Regions from separate parts of the Endozoicomonas sp. Z74 genome, predicted to be linked through region 3. Evidence: predicted binding sites of a transcription regulator. Region 3 holds the regulator's gene; each other region holds the start of a gene.
The links. The regulator sigma-54, encoded in region 3, starts transcription at its own class of promoters, with help from an activator protein. The targets are predictions, from matches to a motif close to TGGCACNNNNNTTGCTNT.
Positions count from the first base shown of each region.

Region 1 (11,555 bases), on a different contig from region 3:
GCATCTGATCAGTCAGCTTCGAGAACGCGGCCTGCGCAACCCGGACCAGATAGCCATGCGTACCGCAGGGTCCTCAACGGATCAGGCTGGCAGGGGCGGCATCAGCTGGAAGCAACTCATTACCCGTATTGATCAGCTGGCCCGGGCGCTGCTGACCCTGGGCCTGAGTGTTCAGGACAAAGTGGGAATCTGGTCCCAGAACAGACCGGAATGGACCATGGCTGATCTGGCCAGTCTCCAGGCACGCCTGGTCACCGTCCCGCTCTACCCCACCTGTACCACAGAGCAGGCTCAATACATTCTGGATGAAACTGAAGCATCCCTGCTGTTTGTGGGCGACCAGGAGCAGTTCGACAAAGCACTGGAACTGTTGCAATCCTCTGCCTTTTTGAAAACCATCGTCGTTTTTAATGAGGAGGTTGACCTGCAGGGCTGCCAACAGGCCCTGTATTTCAATACCCTTACACAAAAGGGTACCGGAGAATCTTCAGAGTTTGACCAGCGCCTCGCCTCCCGCTGCATGGAGGATCTGTTCACCCTGATTTACACTTCTGGCACCACCGGCGAACCCAAGGGCGTGATGCTGGATTATGCTAACCTGGCCGCCAGCTTCACCGGCCATGACAAAGTCATCCACCTGGACAGCCTTGATACCTCACTCTGTTTTCTGCCCCTGAGTCATATCTTTGAGAGAGCCTGGAGCTACTATGTCCTCTCCCGGGGTGCCACCAATGTTTACCTGAAGGACCCTACACAGGTCAGCGAAGCACTGAAGCAGATAAAACCGACCGTTGTGTGTGCCGTTCCCCGTTTGTTTGAAAAGATCTACACCATGATCCATAGCCGGGTGGCAGAAGCACCACTGGCTCGTCGCCTGATCTTCAAAACCGCATTGAAGATTGGTCATTCCCACATGGAGTACCATCGAAAAGGACTGACCGTCCCCGGTTACCTTCACAAATTGAATCAACTGACTGACCGCCTGGTGTTCAGCAAAATCCGGGATGGCCTGGGTGGCCGCATTCGCTTCATGCCCTGTGGCGGCGCTCGACTGGACGATGACATCAACCGTTTTTTTCACAGCATTGGCCTGGATGTCAAAGTAGGCTATGGCATGACAGAAACCGTAGCCACGGTCACCTGTTTCCGTGACACCGAATTTGAATTTGGCAGCTGCGGTCTCCCCCTGCCTGGCATTCATGTTCGCATCGGCAAAGACGGCGAGATCCAGGTGAAAGGCGACACGGTGATGCGCGGGTACTACAAAAAACCGGAAGAAACCGCCAAAACCTTCACGGAAGATGGCTGGCTTCATACCGGCGACGCGGGTCTGATCGATGAAAACGGCGCCCTGAGAATGACCGAGCGCATCAAGGAGTTGATGAAAACCTCAACGGGTAAATACATCGCCCCACAGTACATTGAAGGCACCCTGGGCAAAGACCGGTTTATTGAGCAAATCGCCATTATCGCCGATGCCAGAAACTACGTCACAGCCCTGATCGTTCCAGCCTTTGAAGCCCTTGAGGAACATGCAAAAGCACTGAACCTGAAATACAAATGCCACAAAGAGCTGGTACAACACACCAGCATTCAGGAACTGATTCAGAAACGTCTTGCCAAAGTGCAGCAGGAACTGGCCAAATTCGAGCAGGTGAAGAAATTCACTCTTCTTCCCAAAGAGTTTTCCATCGAGCTTGGGGAAATTACTCCCACACTGAAGCTCCGCCGGAAAATCATTATGAAACGGTTCCGCAAAGAAATTGAAGCGATGTACGCCAAGGCAAAGACCTGATCAAACCGTAATCCATGGAAGGCAGAATCAACCTGCCTTCCAAAACCCACCTCAGTCCACCTGGTGAGCGGTCAGAAACATGGATTTACCCAGTGAGGTGAAAAAGTCCTGGTAGATAACAGGATCTTCAACCGCCGTGAGGTTGTACTGAGCGTTCGCTCGTACCAGCATCTGTTTATCCCCTCTTGGACGGACGGTCACGGTCACCCGCAACTGATAGCCATCCAGCTTGGTGGCACTGACTGTACCCAGCACTTCATCCGCCTTATCAACCACAAACCCCAAATCCTGCAAGGTAGAGATCACACTTCGAAGAGTCAGGGACTTGTCACTGGTGTCAAATGCCCGGGTCTGGATATTTCGTGCCTGAACCTGACTTTCACTGGTGGAAAGCAGCTCTTTTCGAGACCAGGATTGGCAGCCGGCCAGGCCAGTGATCAGGCAGATAATGAACAGGATGTTCATCAACGACATTGGTTTCATATTTTCTGTCCCTCCAGAAACACAGCCTTGGATAACCGGTCAAAAAATTCCTGATACATCGACGGCTCCTCCAGCCGCTCCGTCAAGGTCACCTTTCCCTTGGTATCCCAGATAATCCTCTGGAAAGTGACCCGGACAAAATGCCCCTTGCCATCACTATCAGGCACAGGACGAACCACCAGGGACACCCGCAGCTTCTGGCTTTTATCAACATCCACTGACATCATGCCCATGCTGAAAAATGCCACCGCAGCAGAGGTCGCCCACTGCCCATAGTTGGTGGCATCCCGATCCTTGGAGCCCACTATCAGGCCCAGACGGGCTTCACTCTCATCAATATTAAAGCCAAGGTACTGAATGACGCTGGCCGACGCGGATAAAATATCCTCTTCCGATACCCCCTGGTACTTCCGGGTCTGAAGAGAGCGCTTTTCGAGAGACTCTGGAGACAATTTCAAAGCATCTTTAGGTATCTTCTGGCAACCTGCCATGACCAATACCACCGCCAGCAGCAAAGCCTGCCAGCAAGCCATACTTCCATAGGGTTTCATGGAACAACCTGCCTGCATATCGCCCTCTAGAACCGTGACGTATGATAGGCAAAGTCACGAACCTTTTTCTGATCATCAAACTTGATAATCACGGTCAGGGTCCGCTGTGACTTGGAACTGGCACCAGAGCCAGCACTGTAACCAGGCATTCCCCCACCCCCAAATGATTTGCCCCAGCCAAGAATAAGCGCAGTTACGCCGCCACTGCTGGCAGAATAAGCGGTATCTGTGGCCACTTTGTCATAGATCCAGACCTCCCGACGCTCCTCATCCGTCGAGACCACATTGGGCGATCCAAGCACCTGGGCCACCTCAGCACCACTCATGCCAACGCGGATTTCACGCTGAACCTTACCCACCGTCATTTTGTCCGTGGAGTCATCCATCACAGCCTTACGGTGTTCCGTAGCGGTACAACCAAACAGTGCAGACAAAAGCAGAAGTGCAGAAACGCCCCGTAAAACGGCTATATACATAGGGATACCTCCCGAATCCTGAGTAAACCTGTCCTCCAGTTAACCGCTGGAAGAGAGTCAGTTGCAGCAAATCAGGAAGTTTAGACCAGTATTTTCAGGAAAGTTCAAAACAGGCTCCTCATTGAACCCATAGAGCTGCAGGCATAAAATAACCCGCTTTCAAAACCGGATCATCTGAAGCCCCCTTCATGCAGCAATACAACTTTACCTATAACGATATCCACAACACCATCCAGAAAACCGCCACCGAGCTGACCAAGGCTGGCTACCAGCCAGACTATCTGCTGGCCATTGGCGGTGGTGGCCTGATCCCTGCGCGGATCATGAGAACGTACATTAACCGGCCCATCCTGATTGTCTCACTGTCCAGATACAGTGATGAAACCGGCACCGCCCCGGCGGAGCAGCCCATTAAGTTACAATGGCTGGAAACGGATATAGACCTGACCGGCAAGAAAGTACTGGTCATTGATGAAGTGGATGATGAAAGAACCACCCTGGAGTTCACTCTCCAGCACCTGTTTGAAAGCCAGCCCGGGGCTGAATTTTCAGCGTTTGTGGTGCACAACAAAAAGAAGGAGAAAAAAGGACGCCTGCCTGAAGCGTTGAAACACTTTTTTGTGGGTGAAGAAATTGAAGATTACTGGATCAATTATGCCTGGGATGCAGAAAATATCGACACCTTTGGGCAGTAAGTTCTGACTCACGGATACCCCGTCCGAAAAAACAAAAAATGAGCCATGCCAACCGGTGCCACATGGCTCATATCATTCAAATCACTGGTGCCGGACTGACCACATCCGCATTCTGCGCCCGCTGTCGCATAAAGTGATCCATCAGGGTAATGGCCATCATGGCTTCAGCAATGGGCACCGCCCGGATGCCCACACAGGGGTCATGGCGGCCCTTGGTGACCACTTCCGTAGCTTCACCGTCCTTATTGATGGTTTTGCCAGGCGTGGTAATGCTGGACGTTGGCTTCAGGGCAATATGGGCAACAATGTCCTGGCCAGAACTGATGCCTCCCAGAATCCCACCAGCATGATTGGAGAGAAATCCTTCCGGGGTCATTTCATCCCGGTGTTCGGTGCCCTTTTGCTGGACGGAGTCAAAACCATCTCCGATTTCAACCCCCTTCACCGCATTGATACTCAGCAGTGAATGAGCCAGATCCGCATCCAGACGGTCAAAAACCGGCTCCCCCCAGCCTGGAGGCACCCCGGTCGCCATCACCGAGACCCTCGCACCTACAGAGTTCCCCTCTTTTCGCAACTGGGTAATCAGGGCTTCCATGTCAGGCACCTTATCCGCATCCGGAGAGAAGAACGGGTTATTGCGCACTTCATTCCAGTCAAAGGACTCCGCTTTGATAGAGCCGATCTGGGAAAGCCATCCCTTGACTTCAATCCCCATGGTTTGCAGGTACTTCCGGGCAATGGCACCTGCTGCTACGCGCATGGCTGTCTCACGGGCGGAAGAGCGCCCTCCTCCCCGGTAATCCCGAAATCCGTATTTATGGGTATAGGTGTAGTCGGCATGACCTGGCCGGAACAGGTTCATGATTTCAGAGTAATCCTTGGAGCGCTGATCCTGGTTTTCAATCAGCAGCCCGATGGGCGTACCGGTGGTTTTGCCTTCAAAAACACCGGAAAGAATTTTCACCTGATCCGGTTCACGACGCTGGGTGGTAAACTTTGACGTACCGGGCTTGCGTCGGTCCAGGTCTACCTGGAGGTCAGCCTCTGTCAGGGGCATACCGGGAGGGCAACCATCCACAATACACCCCAGAGCCAGGCCATGGGACTCCCCAAAGCTGGTTACCCTGAACAGTTGCCCTATGCTGTTTCCTGCCATATTCGAGCCATCTCATTGTTGTCTATCCGGGGAAGGCCGGTGGTTATCAGGCCACCCGCCTTTCCCGCTCTTTGTTGTTCCGCCTCTGGGTGGCCACAGCTTCTTTCAGTCAGGCTGCCAGCCGGCTTTTAAACAGCGGTTGAAACTCCCGGCAAAGCTCTGCGGATAATACCAGAACACCATGGCCTCCAGCATCGAACTCCGGCCACACAAACGGCACTTCCGGGTATTCATCCTGCAACGCCCATTGACTGTTTCCCACCTCAAGCACCAGTAGTCCCCGGTCATCCAGGTAATCGGCTGCCTGGGCCAGAATCCGGCGGGCAAAGTCGAGCCCGTCATCCCCGGCCGCAAGACCAAGGCGGGGCTCATGACTGAATTCATCGGGCATATCGGACATGTCTTCAGCATCCACATAGGGTGGGTTGCTGAGAATCAACTGATAACGGGGTCTTTCCGGCAGATGATCCAGGAATCCGAACAGGTCTGACTGAATGGCCTGTACCCGGCCCCAGAGTTCATGCTGGTCAATATTGATATTGGCCACTTCCAGAGCATCATCGGAAATATCCAGCAAATCTACCTGGGACTCCGGGAAAGCATGGGCAGAAGCAATGCCGATACAACCGGACCCTGCGCAAAGATCCAGAACCCGGCTGACGGTCACCTCACCCAGCCAGGGCTGAAACTGCTGACGAATCAACTCACCCACCGGCGAGCGGGGAACCAGCACCCGCTCGTCCACATAAAAGGGCATATCGAAGAACCAGGCCTGGTTGACCAGATAAGCCAGGGGCTTACGACTGCTGACCCGCTGCTCAATCAGGCTGGCCACCGACTGCCGTTCATTCATGGACAGACGACTGTCCAGATAGCTTTCCGGCAAATCCCAGGGAAGCTGCAGTACCTGATACACCAGGTGCATGGACTCATCCAGCGCATTATCACTGCCATGTCCGAAAAAGAGGCCTGCTTCATTAAAACGGCTGGCGCCCCAGCGTACAAAATCCCGGATGGAAACCAGGCCTTCCCAGGACTCATTGGAGTCGGTCACATGCTATCCTCCAGGGCTCGTTGTAGGAAACAAGCCCCACTCGCGATCATTAAAGCGGTCTAAAATAGCATATTTGCCAGGAAAAAGGACGAAGGGTTTGATATTCGAAGAGGGAGGCAGGGCCTCAGGTCTGAGACCTGCCCTGCCCGGAAATGCATCAGGCCCGGCTGGGTGCCGTTCTTACATGGGTGGTGTAAAGCGTTAATCCGGTAAAAGCGAGACCACCGACCAGGTTACCCAGAACCGTGGGGATCTCATTCCAGACCAGATAGTCCATTACCGAAAAATCTGCGCCCAGAATGATGCCGGATGGAAACAGGAACATATTCACTACAGAGTGTTCAAAGGCCATAAAAAAGAACAGCATGATCGGCATCCACATGGAGATCACTTTGCCACTGACCGAGGTGGAAATCATCGCTCCCACCACCCCCATGGAAACCATCCAGTTACAGAGCATCCCGCGGAAAAAGATCGTCAGCCAGCCAACCAGTCCATACTCGGCATAACCCAGGGTTCGCGCCTCACCGACACCGGCTATTTTTTCCCCGATGGCACCGGGCTCGACCGAGAAACCATAGGTAAAGACAAACGCCATCATAAAGGCCACCGTCAATGCGCCGGCAAAGTTACCGGTAAAAACCAGCCCCCAGTTTCTCAGCACCCCTTTTACGGTGACACCCGGACGTTTATCCAGTAATGCCAGAGGGGCCAGCACAAACACCCCGGTCAGCAGGTCAAACCCCATCAAATACAACATGCAGAAACCCACCGGGAAAAGAACAGCACCCAGCAATCCAGAGCCGGTCTGCACAGAAATGGTAATGGCAAAAACCGCGGCCAGGGCGAGAATGGCTCCGGCCATATAGGCTCTGATCAGAGTGTCCCGGGTGGACATATGAATTTTGGCTTCACCGGCGTCCACCATTTTGGTGACAAAATCCGCGGGGACTAAATAAGACATGGCATTCCCTTCAGCGTTATTCGATTGAATAATAACCAATCAGAATGCACTTCCCCCGAATTCTGATCGATAAACGATGGCTGTTTTCCTCTCTCATCCTGTTGAAGATCAAACCAGGACAGGAGCAGCAAAAAACAACCTTCTTTTACAAATCTACGTACAGCAAAGGGTGTGCCATTCGCAATAACAGTAAATGCCCGGCTCTTTGATTAGGGGCTGTTGATGTTTTAGCGTGAGCTCAGTGGTTAGTAAAGCGGCCTAACGCAAGGCGGACTGGCGCAGCGCGCATTCTACGTCAAGCCAGTTCAACACAGCCGGAAGGCCGCTTTACGAACCACCCGAAGGGCCAAAGCCAGCGCTTCCGTACCATCGTTGCAGCAGCTTGAAAGACGACGGTATTCCTGCGCTACTGCGCCTTGGCACGAAAACGCTGGCTTTGGCTGAGCACACGACAAAACATCAACAGCCCCTAGTAATCCACCATTAACGCACGACCAGAGTGCACCCTGTGAAAAGGGTGCACAATCTCTGTCCACTTTGCAGAGCCGGGTTCAATAAGCACCTGCTCCATCCAATTCGCTATTAATCTCCCTCACCTTCTCGCTATGCAGCCGGTACTGAATCATCCAGCCAAAGACCACCAGATAACCGATGGCCGGAAAAAGGGTGTTCAACATCACAATGCCGGAAATGGCTTCTTCCGTCTGTACGGCATTGGCTTCGTATCCATACTGAGACAACAGCCAGGTGGCCATGGCTCCTCCTACAGCCACTCCCAGCTTGAGGGCAAACAGAGTGGCAGAAAACGTGAGGCCATCAGTCCGACGCCCTGTTTTCAACTCTCCGTAATCCACCACATCCGCATTCATGGCCCAGAGGATGGTGGCCGCCGCCATATTGGTTATCCCCAGAAGAAACAACAGGACCATGATCAGACCGACCGCCGTTGGCGGTACAAAATACTGAATGAATAAAAGCCCAGCCGAGCACAGAATCAGTAACCGGAATATGGCCAGCTTGCAGAAAGACCGGGTCAGTACCCGGGCCAGAATCCCTCCGGCAACGCTGCCCATCATAAACAGTGACAACACGGTAGCTCCCAGATCCGGCCGCTCCATATAATAGGAGGTGTAGTACAGGTTCACCGTCGAACGCATCACACTGGTGATCAGGAACAGAAAATTAAGACCGGCAATGACACGCCACTGGTCATTGGTCAGGAACAAGGCCTTGAGTTCCTTTCGGAAGTTATGGGTGCTGGATGCCACGGGTTTTACCCGCTCGCGGGTAAAGGCAAAACACAGGAAAAAAAGCAGGACGGCAAGCAGGCTCATAACCGCCATGGCCATCTGATACCCTTTGGCCCGGTTATCCGCCCCAAAGGCTTCGGTCATGGGGAGCACCAGCGAAGCAACCGCCAACCCCGTAAGGGAGACAAAAACAAAGCGGTACGCACTCAGGCTCATCCGATCTTCCGGCTCTCTGGAAATGACACCCCCCAGGGCGCAATAGGGAATATTGATGGCCGTGTACAGAACCATCATTAATGAGTAGGTGATATAGGCGTAAACCAGTTTGGCACTGTCCCCCCAGTCCGGTGTGGTAAATGCCAGCGCAGTAATAATGCCATAGGGCACGGCAAGCCAGAGTAAGTAAGGGCGATAACGTCCCCATCGGGTTTGCGTTCGATCGGCAATTGCCCCCATAAGCGGATCCGTGACGGCATCAATGACACGCACCACCAAAAACAGCGTGGCCACTGCCGCCGCGGAAATGCCAAAAATATCGGTGTAAAAGAAAGCCAGCAACAGGGTAACAGACTGGAAAACAATATTGCTGGCAGAATCCCCCATGGCAAATGCCACTTTTTCCCGCACAGTAATCGTACTCACGGCGGGCTTCCCCCTTCAGTTAAAACAGAAAAAAAGGCAACCCGGAAGGGTTGCCCGGAATGGTTTTAAACAGACTCCGAAACCGTTGAAACCTTGCGCTCAACGTGTTCGACTTTGGCCTCGCTTTCCATACGCCAGTGTTTTTCCAATTTACGGCATGTACCGTTTATGGTGACGATTCCTTCCAGTTGAATGTCATTACTTGAGGCTCCGACCATAACCCGGAATTCGCCGCCTTCTACCACCCTTTTGCCCTTGAGGCTGGTAAAATTCAGCATATCCACAGGAACCCTGAAGGTCACCAGAGCCTGTTCTCCCGGCTCCAGCGATACCCGCTTGAAAGCTTTGAGTTCTTTTACCGGGCGTACAACCGAGGCATAAAGATCACGAAAATACACCTGGACCACTTCAGTACCGGACCGGGTTCCTGTATTGGTCACCTCACAGCTGAATAAAACGTCTCCTGTCTTAATATCAATATTGGCAGAATCAAAAGAGAGATTGGAATATTCAAAACGGGTGTAGGTCAGGCCATAACCGAAGGGATACCAGCTGCCAAAATGCCGGGCAATGGGAGTGCCACAACTTTTGAACTTATGGTTGTAGTAAAATGGCACAGCGCCTGCACTGCCGGGAATGGATACGGTCAGTCGCCCGGAAGGGCTGCGGATTCCGGCAATCAACTCAGCCAGGGCTTCCCCCCCTTCCTGCCCGGGGGCAAAACTCATCAGAATGGCAGCCGCCTGCTCTCTGATTTTGTCACTTAAAGTGTATGGCCGGCCGCAGGTCATTAACACGACAGTGGGGGTACCTGAGTCAATGACCGCTTCCACCAGCTGTTGTTGAACTCCGGGCAGCTGCAGGGAATCAGTATCACTGCCTTCCCCTACGGTTCCTGTCTGGAACAACCCTGCCAGGTCCCCCACACAAACCAGGGCGATATCCGCTTTTTCAGCAGCGGCAACCGCCTCTGGAATCTGTGAGATATCCTGACTGACAGGAGACTCACGCATTGGCTCTACTTCAGCTTGTCCCGGGAAGACCGGAGCCTCAGAAGTTCTTTTGGGCAGAATGTCACAACCTCTGGCGTATGAAGTGCGTTCCTCGCCATACAGTTTCGTTATGGACGACAGCGGTGTCTTAACGTTATCAACGGATTCCGGGCGGTTCCCATCAAACATCACCACATGGGCCGGAAAACTGTAACCGCACAGCAAAGCCATCGGGTCTGCCGCAGTGGGGCCTATTACGGCAATATTCTGCCCATGGCCCGGGTCCACTGGCAGAGTGCCGTCGTTTTTCAGAAGCACTGCAGACTGCAGCGCGATCTCTTTAGCGGTGGTTTGGGCTTCTTCAGACTGGAAACAAATGCCTTTTTCATCCACATAGGGGTTTTCAAACAACCCCAACCTGAATTTTTCAGTCAGAACACTGGCAACAATTTCGTTAATCCGGGTTTCACTGATGCTTCGCCTTTCGAGTGCTGCGGGCAAGTGTTCTGCAGAAACCCCCATAGGCAGTTCAATATCAAGGCCGGCATTAAATGCCATGGCGGCAGAGCCGGCAATATCTCCGGCGACCCGGTGATGACCGGACAACATATCAATACCGCCATAATCCGCCACAACCAGGCCATTAAAACCCCACTGCTTGCGTAACACTTCTGTAAGCAGGAAATCCGAACCATGACAGGGCTCACCATCAATATCATGATAAGCCGGCATCACTGAACCAGGGTCAGCCTGTTTGACCACCATCTCAAAAGGCAGCATAAAAGTGTCGTTCAGCTCCCGGTAACCCAGATTAACCGGAGCATGATTGCGGGCCCCTTCGCTGGCGGAGTGACCGACAAAGTGCTTCAGGGTCGCCAGCAGATCACGATTTTTGCCCTGCAGGCCACGAACATAGCGGGTACCCATAAGACCAACAAGATAGGGGTCTTCCCCCATGGTTTCTTCTGTTCGGCCCCAGCGAACGTCTCTGGAAACATCCAGAACGGGAGCCAGCCCCTGTTGTGCCCCGATACTTTTCATTTCAACCCGTATGGCCCGGGCCGCCCGCTCAATCAGTTCCGGATTCCAGGTGCTTCCGTAACTCAAAGAGGAAGGAAACAGAGTGGCTCCCCTGGCCATCATACCCACCAGGCACTCTTCATGGGACATCGCCGGAATACCGAGCCGGGTTTCTTCAACCAGAAACTTCTGCAATTTGTTCAGCCGCTTGACGCTGATTTCAGGAGCAACAGCCTGACTGCCCAGGGGACGGGTTATCTGCCCCATGCCGTACTTCATTTTCTTCCTGAGTTCATTTGGGTCCGGTGCTTCCAGCATGGCCACGGGCTTGGTGGCCAGTTCACCGTCTTCATCATAAAACAGCCAGTAGGCGTGCATCTGGGCCATTTTTTCTTCAATGGTCATCCGCCCCAGCAAGTCAGTGACGCGCTCAGAGATGGACAGTTCCGGGTTTTTATAGGGTATTTCATTGGT
Region 1 is NZ_JBLYZI010000005.1:33,308-44,862, forward strand. It holds gene ACNRUY_RS02310 (AMP-dependent synthetase/ligase) at 1-1,795, shown strand, start outside; gene ACNRUY_RS02315 (hypothetical protein) at 1,847-2,278, opposite strand; gene ACNRUY_RS02320 (hypothetical protein) at 2,275-2,829, opposite strand; gene ACNRUY_RS02325 (hypothetical protein) at 2,856-3,305, opposite strand; gene ACNRUY_RS02330 (phosphoribosyltransferase) at 3,494-4,000, shown strand; gene aroC (chorismate synthase) at 4,077-5,159, opposite strand; gene prmB (50S ribosomal protein L3 N(5)-glutamine methyltransferase) at 5,269-6,213, opposite strand; gene ACNRUY_RS02345 (formate/nitrite transporter family protein) at 6,371-7,177, opposite strand; gene ACNRUY_RS02350 (glycoside-pentoside-hexuronide (GPH):cation symporter) at 7,729-9,069, opposite strand; gene ACNRUY_RS02355 (glycoside hydrolase family 3 N-terminal domain-containing protein) at 9,135-11,555, opposite strand, start outside.
Region 1: ACNRUY_RS02345 (formate/nitrite transporter family protein) is a predicted target of sigma-54. The motif match lies at 7,337-7,354, and genes of this name have one in related genera.

Region 2 (8,819 bases), on a different contig from region 3:
ATCAGGTCTGAACTACTACAAATCACCCACTGAAAAAGGGGGAGAGCCAAAAAACTCCATCATCGCACTTGTCGCTCAAACTGCTATCTTAGCTTGAGAGCCAATCATAAAAGTGAGTTGCTTTAAAATGCCGGACAAAACCCCTCTCTCCCGACCCATGCCTCAATTTTTTGTAATTGCTCAAAAACTAGTGACAAAACTTCATTTGCAGGTAGAAACTCAACGGAAATGCTGGGCTGTAGAGCATGTTTCAGAAGTTCTGCCAGCAGTTTTTGCGCAGTTACAATTTTATTGCTTCTTCATCTGCTTTTTTTGCTACTCCTGCACCGCTCATGCCACATCAATTTGTAACATCACAACACGCTGTGATCAATCATGCCAGAATTACAATCCATGCTGCAAAATAATTACCAACATATGGATTGACGAAGGTGGTGCAAGCGATGACATGAATGAATGGCTTCTTCAACAGAACTGCTTTGTTTGCCCCTACAATGGGGTAACTATCCTCCCGGAACAATGTTGCGATGGAATTAACGACTGCTCAGACCAGGCTGACGAGACAACCACTCCTAAACCTGATTTGAAATATGCGGCCCCCCCTGGCTGCTTCAGGTGCAATGATGGCAGCCGCAAGATTTTAATGAGCCTCGTCTGTGATGGGATAAAGGACTGCGATGACGGTAGTGATGAAACCGCAACAAACTGCAAAGCCCGATCATACACATTTGACGACATGAATAAAAAGCTGAAATACTACATGCGTATTCACGGCTTTACATGCGATTATCTTGATCGTGGCAATGCAGACAACTTTCCACTGGATTCTGTTCGGGAGTGGCTACAACGATATTTCCAGCACACACACACACGCACACACCCAACGCCTGCCCAGTATAAATATTCAAATAAACCTTACTCTGGTGCGATGTACGTATGCCCCAATGATAAGGTCATTCCGTTTGGATGGTTATGCGATGACATTGATGACTGCGGAGATAACAGTGACGAACGCACTCAAGGCATAAATCCACCCTGTGTCGAGTGCAAAAATTCACGAACTCTCGCACCTCTCAAGATGTATCCTCTGGACTACTGTAGTGAAATGAGCTACAAAGACAGAATTGGTAACTGCCTTCCACAAACCAATTTCTCTACTACCTTCCCTACTACCTTCCCTACTACCAAAGAACAAGACAGTACCCGTGTTCGAACAATCATAGAGGACGAACCGTATGGTTATAGCACATTGCAAACCATTATAATGGGTGGTTGTGTTGCGGGAATTGGCATAGCATCCATAGTCATAACAGGCGTGATTTTACACAAATGCGAACATGCTAAAGAAGGGTGGTTGGTTCAATTATTATCCTACTGGTCTCAAATGTTTTCTCAGACCCATCAGCCTGCCCCCACAGATGATCCAAATATGGACATTGAAATGACTGAAATAACGACGCAAGCAAAAGCAACAACAATAGGAGCAATAGAAGAAATAACTAATTTAGGGTCAGAAGTAGTTACTCAAGGGGCTGAAGCCCAAGCCTCCAGTTGGGCGAGCTGGCTCTTGAACAAAATTACCAATCCCTGGCCGAAAAGCCAGGAAAACTGAATTCTCGCGAAGGTGTGGGGGGGGGGGGCAGCAGCATCCCTCTTCCTGAATACCCACCAAATCATAGAGGCCCCGCATTATCTTCCTCAACGGCATCATACAACCGCTCCAGCACATCCGGAACCGCCGACACCACCCGGTTCCAGCTGGGAATAAAGGGGGTTTCCATAGGGTTTTCCAGAAAGTGCTGCCCCGCCTCCATAATGTTGCGGGCAAACAGTTCCACCGCGCGCTCCTCACTGTCGCGATCCACATGCAGGCCGTTGATCATGGCATCGCTGTAATAGGACTCGATAAAATCCAGGGCCACCCGGTAATAAGTGGCCTTAATGGTACGAAAAGTTTCAGCATTAAACTGGGTACCGATGGTGGCCAGCTTCCGGAACACCGCCTTGATAATGTCGTGGCTCATCTTGGAGAGACCACGGCTCATATCCCCCTCGGACAAAGGTTGATGCTTGTGGTCATAGACATCAGCAATATCCACCTGGCAGAGCCGTTTGCTGGAATAGTTGCGCTTCACTTCAGAGAGCACACCGATTTCCAGCCCCCAGTCACTGGGAATCCGGATATCGTTGAACACCTCCGTCCTCATGGAAAACTCACCCGCCAGGGGGTAACGGAAACTGTCCATGTATTCCAGATATTCCATGGGCCCTAAAATCTTCTTCAATGACCGCAACAGCGGTGTTACCAGCAAGCGACTGACCCGACCGTTCAATTTATTATCGGCCACCCGGGCATAATAGCCTTTACAGAAGTCGTAACTGAACGCCGGATTGGCTACAGGGTAGAGCAGCCGTGCCAAAAGATCCCGCTGGTAAGTGACAATATCACAGTCATGCAGGGCCACGGCTTCCGACTTCGCCGAGGCCAGCACATAGCCATAGCAATACCAGACATTACGCCCCTTGCCCGGCTCCTTGGGGGCCAGTCCTTTTTCATGGAGCAACCCATCCAGTTTCCTTAACCGGGGACCGTCCTGCCAGAGGATTCGGTGGTGCTGCCGCAACTGCCCGAAAAAATCCCGGGCATGGGCAAACTGCGCCTCATCCGCCCGGTCCAGCCCGATCACTATTTCCGACAGGTAACGAACTTGACTGAGTTCCTGGACAATAGGCCCCAGGGCCGGCCCCTCCAGCTCTGAATAAAGAGAAGGAAGCACCAGCGACATAGGGCGCTGACGGGAAAACGCCATCAACTCCTGCTCCATATCCTCTGTGGAGCGAACCCTCAGATTATGAAAATTGGTAATAATGCCGTTCTGATAGAAGTCACCCATAACAAAGTCCTTTTCCAGTATCTTTTCCACTATCTTTTCCAAAATGCCTGCCAGCACTCTTCCCTGCGAAAGCGTCCAGCAACTGATGAACTGCCTGATTCCAGCCCCTGGGGCCTGCCTCATCGGTAACCAGCACTTGCGTCAGGTGATCAACCACTGGCGCACAGCCATGGTCCGATCGAATCAGTACAGGGCAATCCACGACATTGAGCATGGGCAGGTCGTTCATGCCGTCCCCCAACCCAATGGTCTGCCACTGAACCTGGGGAGCAGATGCCCGGTATCGACGAGTCAGGCTGATGGCAGCACGGCCTTTATCCCCCTTGCCACACACATGGTAGAAACGCCCTCCCCGGTTCAAATGCAGCCCCTCTTTTTCCAGCTGCTCCACAAACGCTTCCAGAGCCTCTTGTGAATCCTGCCAGACCAGAGGTTCACTGGCTTTCCGGTTACCGGCCTGCTCTGCTTCCGCCAGTGTAAGCCCGGTGAGCTCAACCACATCCGAAGGGGTGCAATCACCGAACCCGGTAAAGCGAAACCCATATTGACGACGCATGTTGCTTAACAGCCGTCGCAGGGTGCGATAGGGCTGCCCATGAAAAAAGTGGGTACACTGCTGGGCATCCGAGTCTTCAAAATAACCCGCTGGCACCGTGGTTATCATGCCGTTTTCAGTAATAAATGGATGACGGATACCCATGGCGTCCTGCAGCGGCCTGACCTCTTCCAGGGTTTTACTGGTATTGAACACCACCGGGATATTCAGCTCCCGGAGCCGCTGCAGTGCAGTGCTGGCCGCCTCCCATGAATAACTGTGGTGATCCAGCAGGCTGCCATCCAGATCCGTAAACACCAGAAACTGCTTCATAACCGTAACCCTGGATGGCCAGACCCGTTCATAGAAATGCTCATACCAGCACCCTCACTGAGCGAATTGATTCAGGCGGCGCTGATAAATGGCGTTGGTAGCCTCCACAAAGCCACTGATGCTGCCACAGTCAAAACGCTCACCGGCAAACTTGCAGGCAATAACATGGCCACTTCGGGCCTGGGAAAGAATCGCGTCGGTTAACTGTACTTCGCCATTTCTGCCAGGCGTCGTGTTTTCAATGATGTCAAAAATATCCGGCGTAAGAATGTACCGGCCAATCACTGCCAGATTGCTGGGCGCCTCTCCAGGCCCCGGTTTCTCCACCATATCCGTCACCCGAACCAGGTTGTCTCCCATGGGCTCTCCGGCAATCACCCCGTACTTGTCCACCTCTTCAGGGGGAACTTCCTGAACGGCCAGCACGGTGCAACGAAACTGGTTATACAATTCAACCAGTTGGGCCATAACCAACGGGCCATGATCATTGATGCAGAGATCGTCGGCCAGCACCACGCCAAAAGGCTGATCCCCCATCAAGGGCCTGCCAGAGAGAACCGCATGCCCCAACCCCAGCATCTGGTTCTGCCGTATATAGGAAAAAGTACAGGCCGACATGACGTCGCGAATACTGGCCAGCTTCTCTTCCTTCCCACTTCCGGAAATCTCCGCTTCCAGTTCATAGTTGATATCAAAGTGGTCGGGAATGGCGCGCTTGTTTCTGCCATTAACAAAACCAAGATCCGTCAATCCGGCCGCCATGGCCTCCTCAACACCGTATTGAATCAGGGGTTTGTCCACGATGGGCAACATTTCCTTGGGCATGGACTTGGTAGCGGGTAAAAACCGGGTGCCATACCCCGCTACAGGAAAAAGGCATTTTTTGATCATCAGTTCACTCCCTGTGCATTCTTGTATCCGTGGATATCCATCACTCAATGACTCATCAAGCAGAAGTTGTGCCAGTTTCAAATGGCACAACTTCTGCTTGTTTATCTTCACTGAAAAACCTGCATTGAAAAAACAAGTGTTCAGTTTTGTTATTGACAAGGAGCGCCTCTTGCAAAGCTACCCGATCCGGTTCGCCCGGTTTCACCAGGCCCTCAGTGAGCTGTTGCAACGGCCCTATGGGGAACAGGCAGAGAACCTGGCCAGCACCATTGTGCGCAGGGTTGAGCACTTTATTCATAAGCACCCGAACCTGAGCCACCCGGGTTGGAGTGAGAAAGATATTTTCCTGATCACCTACGGCGACAGTCTTATGGAGACTCCCCACAACCCAGATTCACCCCACCCCCTTAACACCCTGTGCGGCTTTCTTGAACACTATCTGGACGACCTCATTACCACCGTTCATGTCCTTCCCTACTTCCCTTTCAGTTCAGACGACGGTTTTTCGGTGATTGATTATCTGGCGGTAAACCCGGCTCTGGGAAACTGGGGTGATATTGCCAGGCTGGCCAGCCGGTACCGGGTCATGACCGACCTTGTCATCAACCATATTTCCCGGGAAAGCCTCTGGTTTGCGGATTTTGTCAGCGGCACCCGGCCGGGGCGCGACTTTTTTATTGAAGTGGATCCGGACACCGACCTGAGCCCCGTCATCCGTCCCAGGAACTCTCCGCTGCTGGTACCCATCCAGACCCGGAGGGGCACCCGGCACGTCTGGGCCACCTTCAGCGAAGACCAGATTGACCTGAATTTCAAAAACCCGGATGTCCTGATCCGGATGATCGACATTCTGCTTTTTTATCTGTCACAGGGCACCTCGGTGGTGCGCCTGGATGCCATCGCTTACCTCTGGAAGACCATGGGAACACCCTGCATTCACCGGCCCGAGACCCACAACATTGTCAAACTGATACGACGGGTTCTGGAAAAAGCCTGCCCTGGCAGTTTATTACTGACAGAAACCAATGTCCCCGACCCGGAAAACCTCAGCTATTTCGGCCAAGGGGACGAAGCTCACATGGTGTACCAGTTCGCCCTCCCCCCCCTGGTACTCCATGCACTGAACCGGGGCACGGAAAAATATCTGTCGCACTGGATCGATGCACAGCCCGATTACCCAGAGGGATGCACCGTATTGAACTTCACCGCCTCCCACGACGGCATCGGCCTGAGACCCCTGGAAGGCCTGGTTCCTGAAACAGAGGTGATGGAACTGGTGGACAGCATGCACCGCTTTGGCGGCTTTGTGAGTGTCCGCACGCTTTCTGACCAGAGCGAAAAACCCTATGAAATCAACATCTCTCTGTTTGATGCCATGAAGGGGACCCGACGAGGAGAGGACCACTGGCAGGCCCAGCGTTTTCTCTGCTCACAGATCATCATGTTGGGGATGCGGGGGATTCCGGCCATCTACATCCATAGCCTGCTGGCCACCCCCAACGACCTGGCAGGGGTTGAAAGCTCTGGCCGCACCCGCTCCATCAACCGGCGCCGATGGGCGATCGATGAACTGATCCCGGAACTGGACAACCCCGTCTCCATCCAGGGCATGGTGTTTCACACCCTGAAATCCCTGATGGCCATACGACAGAAGGAACCCTGCTTTCATCCGGACATCCCCCAGCAGGTCATGACCGTCAGCCCCGGAATTTTCGCCTTTCGCCGAGTGGACAACAACACCGGCCGCACCCTGGTGGCACTGCACAACCTGACCATGGTTCACCAGCAACTGACCATGGATGAATACCTGGGCTGGCATGATCTTATTGAACAGAAAACCGCGAACCTGTCCCAGCTCAAGCCCTATCAGTCCCTTTGGCTGGTAGATCCTTCTTCAGAACTATGATCCACAGGCCCCAAAAACGCCCTTTGAAAAAAAACCGTTAAGGAGCCAACAACAGAACGCCTGTTATTTTTTTCATTTATCTATCTACTTTTTGCCCCCTCTGGAATAACAATCACTTCGATGCGATGTTCTTTTGCCAGTCGTTCCATGACCGAATCTGATTGATCACAAATAGCGACAGTCTTGATGGATTTGGGTTGAAAAGTTTGTAGAAGTATGCCGGAAAAATAGGCCTGCCCCATCAGGTACATTCCAAGTCGGCCGGCTTTGACTTGAACGGCAATGATGTCTTTCCCCTTGATGGACACCTCCCTGGCGGAGGCTGTTCTTCTCTCATTGTCCAGAATGATGAGCCCATCGAGCAACCTGCGAGCAGCGGTTTTGTCGGGATGCTGTTTCACCAGCATGAATTCTTCTACAAGAATGCCACCTACCTGGTTCCAGTACTGCCGTAAACGCCACGTTTCTCTTTTGCTCATACTCAGGCTGATTGTTCAGGCCAATGATAGGGTGGTTGTCGGTGGGAGCGGGAAAAAGGTTAGGGCAACCTGGCTGGCAGCAGGAAAAGTCTCTGGTCGACTTTCCTCTGCCAGATAGTGGTGCATTCAGTGGTGATTACTCGACTCGAACATCCAACACAACCGGGATGAATCGTCGACCGTTGATTTTGGTACCCATGATGAGACTGGCTTCCACAGGGTACTCCAGCTCTTTCAGTTTTTGGATACAGGATTCGTCCAGATCAATCTCTTCCATTTCAAAGCCGCCAGATTGGGTGCACGTAAAGTTTCGGGTGCTATGCGCCAGAACAGGGCGGGTGGTGTAAACTTTCGAGAGCTCGAAATCATTTCGGTAGCGGGGTGAGTAACCGTGGCCGACTTTAAAGCCAAGCAGCATATGATTATCGGGGTTTTCCGGTGTCAGTGAGGGTGGCTGAACTGTCTGGCGTTTCAGAGCTTTATTAGCTTCAATGGCAGCGTCAGCGGCGCGATCGGCTTCCAGGGCTAACTGATCCACTTCGATCTGTAGGTTAGCCAGAACTTGCTGGTGAACTGGGTTGTTGATCCAGTGTCGCGGTGCAGTGGAAAGCACTGCCTGGGCCACCTCCTCTGGTGATGCATCCCTGGCCAGCTGGGACAGGTCGATCTCCATCATGCAGGCTTCGGTAGCCAACGCCTTGCTCTGTTTGTCATCATCCACCTTATGGGAGACGCAAACCTCAATATCCAGGGTTCGGTTTTCGTAGGGGTATCCCGTCGCGTCTGAACGATAACCGTTTATGAACACTTCCAGGTCGACTTTTTCGAACTCGATCCGTTGGCCCAGAATCTTCAGCTGGCGGACATGGGTTTTTCCCTGTTTGTCGATGGCAACGGCTTTGAGTTCGTCGGTGGGAATCAAAACGGCCTTGTGCTCTTGAATCATCTGTTTTGCGTAGCGGTACAAGGCCGTTTCAATACAGGCTTCGCTGTCAACGCCCTTGTGATGGGCAAAGTGGTGGGTGCGCACTTCCCCCTTGCGGGCAACCAGCGGTGCCTGGCAGCCAGGGCAGAAACAGTCGCATGAGAGGCCGCTGTCGACGTCTGATATATGCACGACTTTTCCCGCCTGGATACCGTAACGCAGCTCTACGGAACGCTCTTGTTGTTGGTTTTTTGTGCTCATGATCCATTCTCCTGTTAGTCATTCTGATCACTTGGCCAGCGGGGTGCTGGTGAGCTTAAGAGTGGTATGGCATAGTCCGCTGAAACAGAGATAAACATGGGTATAAGGGGTAAGTCGGGGTATGGAGAAGCTGGGGGTGGATACCGTTCAGGCCAGAGCAGATGCGGTGCAGAGTGTGTTGAGGTTTATCGAAGAGAAGGAGTGCCAGGAAAGCCTGACTTTTCCCCTTCTGTTTTTAAAAGCCTTGGCAAAATTGACTCAAAAAGATCTTGCCAGGGAGATTAAGTCGGAAAATTTGGTCTACGAGCCGAGTGAAATTATGAAATGGCTCGAAGATAATGTGGTTGCTCATTTCAAGTACGAAAGCGTGTCCGATTACATTGGTCGCCAGTATCGAGATTTATTCAAAAAATACTTGAACGACGATGTTCGTATCGAAGGCATTGCCAGTGAACATCAACTGAATTTTTATGGTGTGCCCGGAAAAATCACAGGAGGTGGAAAAGGAAAAAAGAATCAATATCGGCTGGAAGCCAAGCCTGTCTCCGATGAGGTGAAATCCACGGCCCATAAGCAAGCCGAGTACAATGTGCCC
Region 2 is NZ_JBLYZI010000150.1:1,058-9,876, reverse strand. It holds gene ACNRUY_RS24730 (low-density lipoprotein receptor class A repeat-containing protein) at 128-1,612, shown strand; gene ACNRUY_RS24725 (glycosyltransferase family protein) at 1,674-2,894, opposite strand; gene ACNRUY_RS24720 (HAD-IIB family hydrolase) at 2,887-3,762, opposite strand; gene galU (UTP--glucose-1-phosphate uridylyltransferase GalU) at 3,817-4,653, opposite strand; gene ACNRUY_RS24710 (sugar phosphorylase) at 4,778-6,559, shown strand; gene ACNRUY_RS24705 (hypothetical protein) at 6,640-7,038, opposite strand; gene ACNRUY_RS24700 (competence protein CoiA family protein) at 7,175-8,224, opposite strand; gene ACNRUY_RS24695 (hypothetical protein) at 8,346-8,819, shown strand, end outside.
Region 2: ACNRUY_RS24710 (sugar phosphorylase) is a predicted target of sigma-54. The motif match lies at 4,736-4,753, and genes of this name have one in related genera.

Region 3 (11,555 bases):
GTCCTGGTCATGCAACAGTTTGCCAATAAAGCCCAGGTGCCGTTTTCGGGCATTGTGGCTGTGAATGCGCTTGCTTTCATCCAAGGCTTCCCGCAGGCGTTCATTCAGGGGGAGCTTATCCAGTAGTGAGGGCTTAAGCTCCATAAGTCGAGCCCCAATGCGCTTAAGTTCATCCATATCCCGCTTCAGCTCAGATTTGCTGACGTAGATGATCTCTTCGGTCTCGTCTTCATCCCAGGCTTCAGGATGCTGGTGTTTTCTCGTCATAGCAGGTCAGCCAGTAAACGTTCTGAAAAAGTAAATGGGCTGCATTCTACTTCAGAATGCCGAGGGAATGGGATGTTTTTTTATTCAGAAAGCGCCGATGTTTCGGGCTCTTCAGCCCTTTTCAGGGGGACAAGAGTGAGCCTTGTTTTCTACCCAGGGCGGTCTGGGAGCGGTTTTATGGCAACGGCAGCAGGTGAAATCTTCTGGTATCAGGGGCACAATACCCCATAGACCAACAAAACAGATCGGGTGGAATTCATGGGCCAATCTTCCAATGCTGTACTGGATCCTCGAAGTGAAGAGGCGCGCCTGAAAGCGCTGGCTGGCGATATTGTTGAGGAAGCTGCCCGCCAGGGTGCAGATGCCTGTGAGGTGGGCATCAGCCTGGATGCCGGATTATCGGCCAGCGTGCGCATGGGGGATGTCGAAACCGTTGAGTTTAATCGTGACCAGGGCTTCGGGATTACGGTGTATCTTGGGCAGAAAAAAGGGTCGGCCAGTACCTCAGACAGCAGTGGCAAGGCCATTCGGGAAACGGTAAAAGCGGCCTGTGATATTGCCCGCTACGCTTCCGAAGATCCCTACGCCGGGCTGGCAGAGCCGGCACTGATGGCGGATGGCAGTCAGTTGCCTGATCTTGATCTTTATCACCCCTGGGGGGTTGATGCTGAGCAGGCCATCGATATTGCCCTGAAGTGCGAAGAGGCTGGCCGTACCTTCAGCAATAAAATTGTCAACTCTGACGGTGCCAGTGTATCAACCCATCAGGGCTGCCGGGTGTATGGCAACAGTCATGGTTTTGTGGGCAGTTATGTTTCCAGCCGGCACAGTCTGAGCGCCGTGTTGATCGGTCAGGAAGGGGAAGATATGCAGCGGGATTACTGGTACACGGTGGCCCGTGATGCCGGTGGTCTTGAGGAGGCGGCCCAGGTGGGCAGAACGGCGGCCGAACGAACCGTCAGGCGCCTGGGTGCCCGTAAAGTGGGTACGGCGGAAGTGCCGGTATTGTTTGCGCCGGATATGGCTTCCGGGCTGATTTCCCATTTTCTGGGGGCGATCAGTGGTGGCAGCCTCTACCGGCAGGCTTCATTTCTGCTGGATCACCTTGGTAAGCCGGTGTTTCCTGACTGGATGAGGATTCATGAGCAACCCCATCTGAAGAATCACATGGGCTCGGCCAGTTTTGATAATGACGGGCTGGCTACCCGGGCCAAGGACTTTATCTCGGGCGGTGTGCTTCAGAATTATATTCTGAGTACTTATTCAGGGCGCAAGCTGAACATGGACAGTACCGCCAATGCCGGAGGGGTGAATAATCTTTTTGTTGAAAGTACTGTTTCTGAAAAGACCGGCTCCCAGGAGGATTTGCTGAAACAAATGGGCACCGGTCTTCTGGTCACGGAACTGATGGGGCAGGGCGTGAATACGGTGACAGGGGATTACTCCAGGGGCGCAGGCGGTTTCTGGGTGGAGAACGGTGAAATTCAGTACCCGGTTTCAGAAGTGACCATTGCCGGGAACCTGAAAGACATTTATCAGAATATTGTGGCGGTGGGGGATGATGTGGACCGTCGGGGGAATGTGCAGACGGGATCGATTCTGGTCAGCGGTATGAAACTGGCTGGAGAGTGAGTTTGCGGGTTCCCACGCCGGGACCTTCAGGGTCTGAAAGCGTGGGAATCTCTTTAACCGTAAAAAAGCGTGGCCAGTCCCAGAAAGGAAAAGAAACCCACCACATCGGAAATCGTGGTCAGGATAATGCTGCCCGCCAGGGCCGGGTCAATATTCATGGACTTGAGCAGAACCGGCAGAGAAGCCCCGGTCATGACCGCTACGCTGAGATTAATGACCATGGCGCAGGCAATGACCAGAGAAATGACCGGGTCATCAAACCAGAACCAGGCGATGGCGGACACCAGGGCTGCCCAGAGCAGACCGTTCAGAAAGCCTGCCACCAGCTCCCTGCTCAGCAGCCACTTCAGGTTGGTCCTGCTGATTTGTCCCAGAGCCATCCCCCGGATTACCAGCGTTAATGCCTGGCTTCCGGCATTTCCCCCCATTCCGGCGACGATGGGCATCAGCACGGCCAGGGCCACCACTTTATCAATGGTTTCCTGAAACAGCCCGATCACAGAGGCGGCAATAAAGGCCGTGATCAGATTGATTCCCAGCCATACCGCCCGGCGCCGTGCGGTTCTCAGGGGAGGGGCAAAGGTGTCTTCGTCGTCGTCCAGACCGGCCATGCTCATCATGGAATGTTCGGCGTCTTCACGAATCACATCCACCACATCGTCAATGGTGATCCGGCCAAGCAGTTTGCCACTGTCATCCACCACCGGTGCAGAGATCAGGTCCTGACGCTCGAAGAGCTGAGCCACCTGGGTGTCTTCCATATCCGCAGGGATAGGGTCCAGATCGGTAAGCATCACCTCCCGGACGGTAGCTCCCGGGTCGGTGGTCAGCAACAGGGTTAATGGCAGACGGCCGATGTATTCGTCCCGTCGGTTGACCACCAGCAGGCTGTCGGTCATGTCCGGAATAGCTTCGTGGCGACGAAGGTAGCGCAGAACCACATCCACGGTATTACTGGGGCGAACCGTGATGGTGTCGGTGTTCATCAGCCCGCCGGCGGAATCTTCAGGATAAGACAGAACCGCTTCAACACGTTGGCGATCCTGGCTGTCCATGGAATCCAGCACTTTCCGGGTAATGGTGCCCGGGAGTTGCTGCAACAGGTCGGCGATGTCATCAACGTCCTGGCCTTCCGTGATGGCCCTGAGCTCGGCGACGTTCATCCGGTCCAGAAAAAACTGACGGACATCATCGCTCAGTTCCTGCAGGACATCCCCTTCCTGATCCCGGTCGATCAGTCGCCAGAGCAGACTGCGCAGTTTGGGGGGGGAGGACTCAAGCAGGTGGGCGGAGTCAGCCGGTGGCAGGCTGTTGAGCATAATGCGAAGCTCAGCCGAGACCCCGTGCTCCAGAGCATCATTGAGCTTTTTCAGCTCGGTTTCGCCAATGCTCAGTTGCAGTTGCTGGGCCATTGTCGTTATTCCTCTTCACCGAAAAAGTCGGCAATCAGCTCGCAGAGTGCCTGACAGGCCTCGTGTTCATCCTGGCCATCACAAAACAGCTCCAGTTGGGAACCCTGGCCTGCTGCCAGCATCATGATGGCCATGATGCTTTTGCCATCTACCTTGCGACCTTTGTAGCCCACCTGGATCTGGCTGGTAAAGGCAGAGGAGGTGGAGACAAATTTCGAAGCAGCCCTGGCATGAAGGCCAAGCTTGTTAATGATCGTCACCTGCTGGGTAATCATTATTCAGGAAGCTCCCTGTGCCGGACCTGCACGCGCTCAAGCTGTCCGGCAAATAGTTCGCCCAGGCATTTGCTGATGTAGACGGAGCGATGTTGCCCGCCGGTGCAACCAATGGCAATGGTCATGTAGCTGCGCTGGGCCGATTCAAAACGGGGTAGCCATTTCTCTATAAATTTCCGGATATCCCCCAGCATGTCAATGACCTCGGGCTCATTTTTCAGGAAATCCTGAACCGGTTGCTCCAGGCCGGTATGGGCTCGCAGGGATTCGACCCAGAAGGGGTTGGGCAGGCAGCGGACATCAAAAATAAAATCGGCATCGGAAGGCACGCCGTGCTTGAAACCAAAAGACTGAAAAAGAACGGTCATGCTGTTGCTGGCACTGCCCAGAACTTCCTGACGAACCCGTTCCCGGATCTGATGAACTGAAAGAGAGGAGGTATCAAAGCGAATATCCGCCTCAGCCAGAATGGGGGAGAGCAACTGTTTCTCCTGCTTGATCGCCTCTCTCAGGGAGGTGGTTTCATCGCTGATCGGGTGCTTTCTGCGGGTGGAGCTGTAACGCTTGATCAGTTGTTCATCACCGGCATCCAGGTACAGAACCTGACACTGAATCCCCTTTTTTTCCAGGTCTTCCAGATAGCCGGGGAACTGCTCAAGGGCTCCGGGAACGTTGCGCACATCAATGCTGACGGCCATTCCCGGAGGCTCGCTCTGGCCCTCCTGGCTGCTCTCCTGTAAAGCATCCTGGTGATAAGCCCTGAGGGTGTCTGGCAGCTGGTTGAGCATGTTGGCGGGCAGGTTATCCACACAGTAAAACCCTTCATCTTCCAGGGTATGCAGTGCAGAGCTTTTACCTGAGCCGGAACGCCCGCTGATGATGATGAGCTTCATGAAAGTTCCCTTCTGCTGTCTTTATGACTGTTTATGGGCCGTATTATTGGGGCTGGCAGCCATAGGATAGCTGTATTTTATGATGATCGCGTGACCGGGGGAAGGCGTGGGGAAAAGTAGGGCGGGCAGATTCGTTAGTGGTAGTAACACCCCTGTTATCCATTTCTGTGAATGTTATCCGTATTGTTTGGTCTTAATTCGAAGCAGAGGGGCTTTATGGGTTGTCCATAGATCCAGGATGTTTTGAATAAATCACTTTATAAAGGAGATAGGTTATGGACGCGAATACATCAGTTATGAAATTGGATATTTTAGATGACACTTCAAGTTTGAGCAGTGGTTATGGTACTGGCGATTCAAGTGCAGCAAGTACCCCGACAGGAGAAGAAAACGCTGTTTTTTTTAGATCTGAAACGGGTGCTAAAAAAGTAGTCAAAGAAGAAAGCCCTAAAACCAAGTTGATCCCTAATAAATGGGTTGTCAATTGCACTATGGATATGGAAACAGAAGTGGCTCTCGAGCCAAAGAGCTTGAAGGAGCGGATCGTAGCAGTGCTGTTAAGTCCGATTAACTGGATTATTGAGAAGATCAAGGGTAAGCCAGAGGCTGTCTCCTATGCAAATGGGAGTGGTTACGCTGCTACAGAATTCCGATTTTCTGAGGCAACGGCCAGTCGACCTGCTCTTAAAAGTGATTACTCATATCAGTATCCTAGGGCTGAAATGTCAGATGAAAGCTTGACAGTTCGTGATCCGAACCAGGTAAGTATCACTATTACTGATGCTGACGGTGAAGGGCGAGAGGTGGATTTTGTCAGTGTCCGAAACCCTGAGATGTCCGAAGAGGAATACAGGCGAAGAATGGAGGCCTTGGAGCATTTCAATGCGAAGCTTGCTTCAGCTGAGAAAGCAAGAGATGAAAAGCTGGAGGCTATCAAGGAAGATGCAAAGGCTATGCATGACAAAGGCCTGAACAGACGACAGTTTAACCTGAAAGAGTCCAGTCAGGCCCATGAGATGAGAAGTGAACATGCTCAGGCGCGTATGGAGGATGCTAATGACAGGCGGGAGAAACACCTTGAGGGTATAAGAGAAAAGCAAAGAAAAGCAGCTGAGAAAAGGGATGCTATTCGGCAAAAGGCTGCTGAACGCAAGAAGCAGGCGACCCCTGAGGTTGAGGCTCTTAAGAGTAATATAAGTGCATTAGCCGTTGAAAACATGAAGCTTGCACAGCAAAACCAGCAGGTATTGACCAAGCTTGATCAGATAGTTGAAGCCTCGGCACCTAAAAAGGGTGTTGGATCAATGCTGGCCAATATTGTTAGTTACTTTGTTGGTTGATTGGTCTAGTTGTTTCATTGAGTGTCTGCATGCTAAATCATGCGGCTCTTAGAATACTGACCTAGGTAAAAAGCCCCCACTTCAGTACTGGATTGTTGTGGGGGTTTTGCTTTGCTGTTCCCAATGCTCATGCTGGGGCAGCGGTCAAGTATTGATACAGCGCCTGCGCATCTTCAGTCGCTCGCAACTCCCCAAGCAATGACTCTGATTGAAAACGCTCCGCCAGAGCCCTGAGAATATCCAGGTGCTCCTGGTTCTCCCCTTCCGGTACAATCAGGGCAAAGACCAGATCCACTGGTTTCCGGTCCACCGCATCATAATCCACTGGCTCATCCAGCCGCATAAACAACCCGATGGGTTCCGGGCAGGCTTTGCAGCGGCAGTGGGGGATGGCAATACCATTGCCCAGGCCTGTGGTGCCCAGTCGCTCCCGGGCAATCAGTGCCTCAAACAGCTCCTTGGCATTGATGGCAGGCACTTCGCTGCTGATGCGTTCGGCAATAAATTCAAGGATTTTTTTCTTGCTGACCCCGTGCACACCGTGAAAGGTGCGCCCGGGAGTAAGGATGTGATTAATGATCATACACTCTTTATTGAAGAGACCGGATAGTGGGGCTGGTCAGACGACAAGATTCGGGTCGCTTCGGGGCGTCTTGGATTAAAGCCGCCCACTGGCTCCCTGCATCCGACCCAGCGTTTTTTCCTTGTGCTTGACCAGCTGCCGGTCAAGCCTGTCCGACAATTGGTCAATGGCGGCGTACATGTCTTCATTCTCTGCGGTGGCGTTGATATCGGCTCCACGGGTATGCAGAACCGCTTCTGCCTTGTGGACCAGCTTCTCTACACTCAGAGTCACCTGTACATTGGTGATATTGTCAAAGTGGGCGCCCAGACGTTCCAGTTTCTTGGCGACGTAGTCGTGCAGAGCTTCTGTTACCTCGACATGATGTCCACTGATGTTGACTTGCATGTAACGCTCTCCTGATCCCATTTCCAGATGTTTACCAGTGCGCGGGATTTTCGTACTGGCTGTATTATGGATTTTAACACTCTCCCTGCTGCTTGCGATGCCCTGGGGCAAAAAAACATCAGGGCACCAGTTGCTTTCGCTCATTAGAGGGTGGCAGGTTCATGGATTCGCGGTATTTGGCGATGGTCCGTCTGGCCACTTTTATCCCCTGTTCTCCCAGCAGGCTGGCAATTTTATTATCGCTCAAGGGTTTACGGGTATTTTCTTCCGCAATCAGCTTTCGAATATGGGCCCGGATGGCCGTTGATGAACACTCTCCTCCGGATGCCGTACTGACATGGCTGGAGAAAAAGTACTTCAGTTCATAGACCCCACGAGGGGTGTGCATGTATTTCTGGGTGGTCACCCGGGAGATCGTAGACTCATGCATGCCAACGGCTTCGGCGATATCGGCCAGTACCAGAGGCTTCATGGCCTCGTCACCGTGTTCCAGAAAGTCCTGCTGGTAAGCGATGATCTGACTGGCCACTTTCATCAGAGTTTCATTCCGGCTCTGAAGGTTTTTCAGGAACCATCGGGCTTCCTGAAGATGGTTTTTCATGAAGACGTTATCACGACTGCTGTTGGCCCGCTGTACCATGGAGGCGTAATTGTTGTTGATGCGCAGTTTAGGCAGAGCGTCGGAGTTCAGTTCCACCACCCAGCGGTTTTTTTCCTTGCGCACGGATATGTCAGGGACCACATACTCTGCCTCGGAAGGATCGATTACGTTGCCGGGCTTGGGCGTCAGACTCTGGATCAGGCCAAGCGCCTCGCGCAGCTGATCTTCCTTGAGCTTGGTTTTGCGCATGATCTGAGCATAATCTCTGGCCCCCAGGGCTTCAAGATGCTGCTGAATCAGTTTTTCGGCATTCTGGTAATGGGGGGTATCGTCTGGCAGTTGCTGCAGCTGAACCAGCAGGCACTCTTTCAGATCACTGCTGGCGCAGCCAATGGGGTCAAACTGCTGAATGCGGTGCTGAAGCACCTTCAGTTCTTCCAGGTCCAGTTCTTCCAGCTGGCTCTGCAGGGAGACATAGAGTTCATCCATGCTGCAGGTTAGATAGCCATCGGGATTGACCGCTTCGATAATGGCCAGGCCCAGCAGACGGTCCCGGTCGCTCATCGGGGCCATATCCAGCTGCCATTGAAGATGATCCTGAAGGGATTCCACGGTTTTGGAGCGGGAGAGGGGGTCGTATTCATCATCGCCACTGGCGGCAGGCAGGCTGGAATACACCTCGTCCCAGGCTGAGTCGACGGGCAGCTCGTTGGGAATGTTGTCTGCCCATTCCGCCATTTCCTGGGGCTGAGGCTCGATGGTGGTTTCGCTCAGATCCACCAGCTCTTCCTTGCCTCCGGAATCCGCTGCGTTGTCTGCTGTTGCGTCGGCAGCGGAATCACTGGCCTGGTTATCCTCTGCTTCCAGCATGGGATTGGATTCCAGGGCTTCCTGGATTTCATGCTGAAGGTCCAGCGTGGATAGTTGTAGCAGCCGGATGGCCTGCTGCAGCTGGGGAGTCATGGTCAGCTGCTGGCCCATCTTGAGCTGTAAAGAAGGCTTCATAGGGCAACCGTATACCTTTACTTCGTTGTCCGCTGGAGACCGTAACACCTTTTCGCCTGATTCAGCAGTCCAGTCCCAATGACTGTCAGTCAGCTTATTCAGACCGCCGGTGTCTGGTCAGTATTAGCACGGATGCTTTTGCGACCACTCTCCATGTGTGGCTGATTATAAACCCATAGTCAGGCCCGAAAAAAGTTGTATGAGCAAAAATAGAGATAAAAAAGTGTCATGAATACCCTGTTTTGGAGAGAAGACCTCAGGGAAGTTTCCGCCCGGATAACAGCGATGGGTTCTTCCTGCAGGGCGCTATCAGCGCTATCCACGGCGGAAATGAGAGTTACCCCGATAGCTTTTTTTTAAGTTGAGGCAATAACCCATTGGATTGATTTCGATCAATTACAAACGATAGTCCAAAAAATAGCCTGCCCGTCAATTTAAGATGATGGGAATCCCATGGATATTTTAATCGTTATACCAATTGTGGCGCTGGTGGTGTATGCCATCGTGAAAAATTTTAGTGCCTCGGCCTCTCTTGCCCTTGCGGGCATTGTTCTCCTGAGCGCTGCTGCTCTTATGGGGATCAAGGACATTCTGCCGGCAGACAAGGCAACCGGGTTTATGCCTTTTGATCTGTTTCAGCTGATGAACACGGTGTTCAGTTATCGGATGGCCAGTCTTGGCCTGACGATTATGGCCTGTGGGGGCTTTGCCACTTATATGTCACACATTGGTGCCTCAGAAGCGCTGGTTCGCCTTGCGGTCAAGCCGATCAGCCGTTTCCGGTCTCCTTATGTAGTGCTGGCTCTGTGCTATCTGCTCAGTGTCGTATTGCAGATGTTTGTCACCTCTGCCACCGGGCTGGGTTTGCTGCTGATGGTCACTCTATATCCGGTGTTGAGAAACATTGGTCTGAGCCCAGCTTCTGCCGTTGCTGTGATTGCCTCTCCTGCAGCGTTTGAAATCGGTGTGACCCAGGTGAATGCGAACTTTGCCGCCAGTCAGTCCGGACTGGATATTACCGAGTACTTCCTGGGATACCAGGCCTGGGTGACGGTACCTATGGCTTTGCTGGCTGCGGCACTGCACTTTTTCTGGCAGCGTCGCTGTGACCTGAAGGAAGGGTACATTGCTGCTGAGCACGTAGGTGAAGGGCTTGAATCCTCTGATGGTAAGGCGGATAAACCCGCAGCCCCCGGGTTTTACGCGCTGCTGCCGATGATTCCGTTTGCCTTGTTGCTGACGTTTTCCAAAATGATGGTTTCTTCCATCAAGATGAATCTGGTCATGGCCATGTTGATCAGTGTGTTTGCTGGCATCTTATGCGAGCTGCTGCGTTCAAGAAAGGTGAAAGAGTCTCTCGAAGGGTTCGATAAATTTCTCAGCGGCATGGGGGCTGTTTTCGGTCCTGTGGTTGGCCTGATTATCGGTGCTGAGATATTCGCAACCGGCCTGAAGCACATTGGTGCTATCGACTCATTGCTGGGATCGGCCCAGGGGCTGGGTATTGGCGCTGAGGCCATGGCCATTTTCATGGCGGTGCTTATTGCGGTATCGGCCATCATGATGGGGTCTGGTAATGCCGCTTTCCTGTCCTTTGCTACCCTGGCGCCGGATGTGGCAAAAAGCTTTGGTGTGCCTGCGGTGACCATGTTACTGCCCATGAACTTTGCCGCTTCTATGGGGCGCTCCATGTCGCCGATTGCTGCGGTGGTGATCGCCTGTGCGGGGATTGCAAAAATATCGCCGTTTGAAGTGGTGAAGCGCACATCGGTACCGATGATCGGCGCGTTCCTTTTGGGGATTGTGTTGCACGTTATTTTGTTTGTGTAACGTTCATTGCCACCTGAACCGGCCGTATTCTGGGGGGTAACCTGGAATACGGCTTTGCCGGTTTTGGAAAATACGTCCTCAACACAAGATGGGGGCAGCAGGTTGTGCTCATCCGTTAATTTCCTTATCTACAGAATCATTTGAATTATGGTGGGTAGAAATCAATGCTTACAATGTGAGAGTGGAAGAGTGTTCCCCTGCGGTGCGAGGGAACAAGGTAGGGCTATGAGGCTGCGCAACAACCCAGCTCAGCGCAGGATCTGGGTTAATTGTAGCGAGAGCTTATATTTTTCCCCCATTTTTCTGTAGACGATCATGGCTATAGAACTTATAAAGAAAAACAAACATCGCAACAACCCCAATGAGAAATATCATCATGATCACAAGCTCTAAAAGTGGGGTTCGGATCAATGCCAAAATTGAAATTGACATGACGGTTATGGTAGCCAATATTGCTATAAAAACTTTGAAGTAGTGGTGATGAATTCTAAACAAATACCTTAAAGGAGCATCGTAATAGTACCTGACAGCTAGAAATATGATTAATGGTGCAGCATACAGCCAATGATTGAGTGAAAGGAATGCAAGCACACTAGCTATTGGCATACCCACATAGGTAGCTGGTGAAAACTCAACTTGCATGCGTCGATATTCTTTTGACTTATTATTCATTTCACTGAAGTGATGCTGCCTGCATGGCGTTTAAAAGGTTCAGGGTGAGCGGTTTTTCCGCTCACAATGGTTCAGAGGCTGAACTGGTGCCCCAGATAAACGTCCCGGACCTTCTGGTTGGACATAATGGTATGACTGTCGCCTTCCGCAATGATGTGCCCTTCGCTGACGATGTAAGCTTTCTCGCAGATATCCAGGGTCTCCCGGACGTTGTGGTCGGTGATCAGTACGCCGATATTGCGGTTCTGCAGGTGACGGATGATGGACTTGATATCGCCGACGGAAATCGGGTCAACCCCGGCAAAGGGTTCATCCAGAAGAATAAAGGTGGGGTCGGTGGCCAGAGCTCTGGCGATTTCCGCCCGGCGACGCTCTCCCCCTGACAGAGCCATGCCCGCACTGTCACGAATGTGGCCAATATTGAACTCATCCAGTAGTGATTCCATCTTGCGGGTGCGTTCACTCCTGTTCAGGTCTTTGCGGGTCTCCAGAATAGCCATGATATTGTCTTTCACGCTCAGGCGCCTGAAAATGGACGCCTCCTGGGGCAGGTAACCCACACCAGCTCGTGCCCGGTTGTGCATGGCCTGGTAGGTCAGATCTTGCTGGTTGATAGAGACTTTGCCGCCGTCTGCCTTGACCAGCCCGACAATCATAT
Region 3 is NZ_JBLYZI010000032.1:5,430-16,984, forward strand. It holds gene yjgA (ribosome biogenesis factor YjgA) at 1-267, opposite strand, end outside; gene pmbA (metalloprotease PmbA) at 526-1,899, shown strand; gene mgtE (magnesium transporter) at 1,953-3,311, opposite strand; gene ACNRUY_RS11355 (HPr family phosphocarrier protein) at 3,317-3,586, opposite strand; gene rapZ (RNase adapter RapZ) at 3,586-4,479, opposite strand; gene ACNRUY_RS11365 (F0F1 ATP synthase subunit B family protein) at 4,755-5,819, shown strand; gene ptsN (PTS IIA-like nitrogen regulatory protein PtsN) at 5,947-6,402, opposite strand; gene hpf (ribosome hibernation-promoting factor, HPF/YfiA family) at 6,478-6,789, opposite strand; gene ACNRUY_RS11380 (RNA polymerase factor sigma-54) at 6,908-8,395, opposite strand; gene dcuC (C4-dicarboxylate transporter DcuC) at 8,849-10,225, shown strand; gene ACNRUY_RS11390 (hypothetical protein) at 10,508-10,867, opposite strand; gene lptB (LPS export ABC transporter ATP-binding protein) at 10,969-11,555, opposite strand, start outside.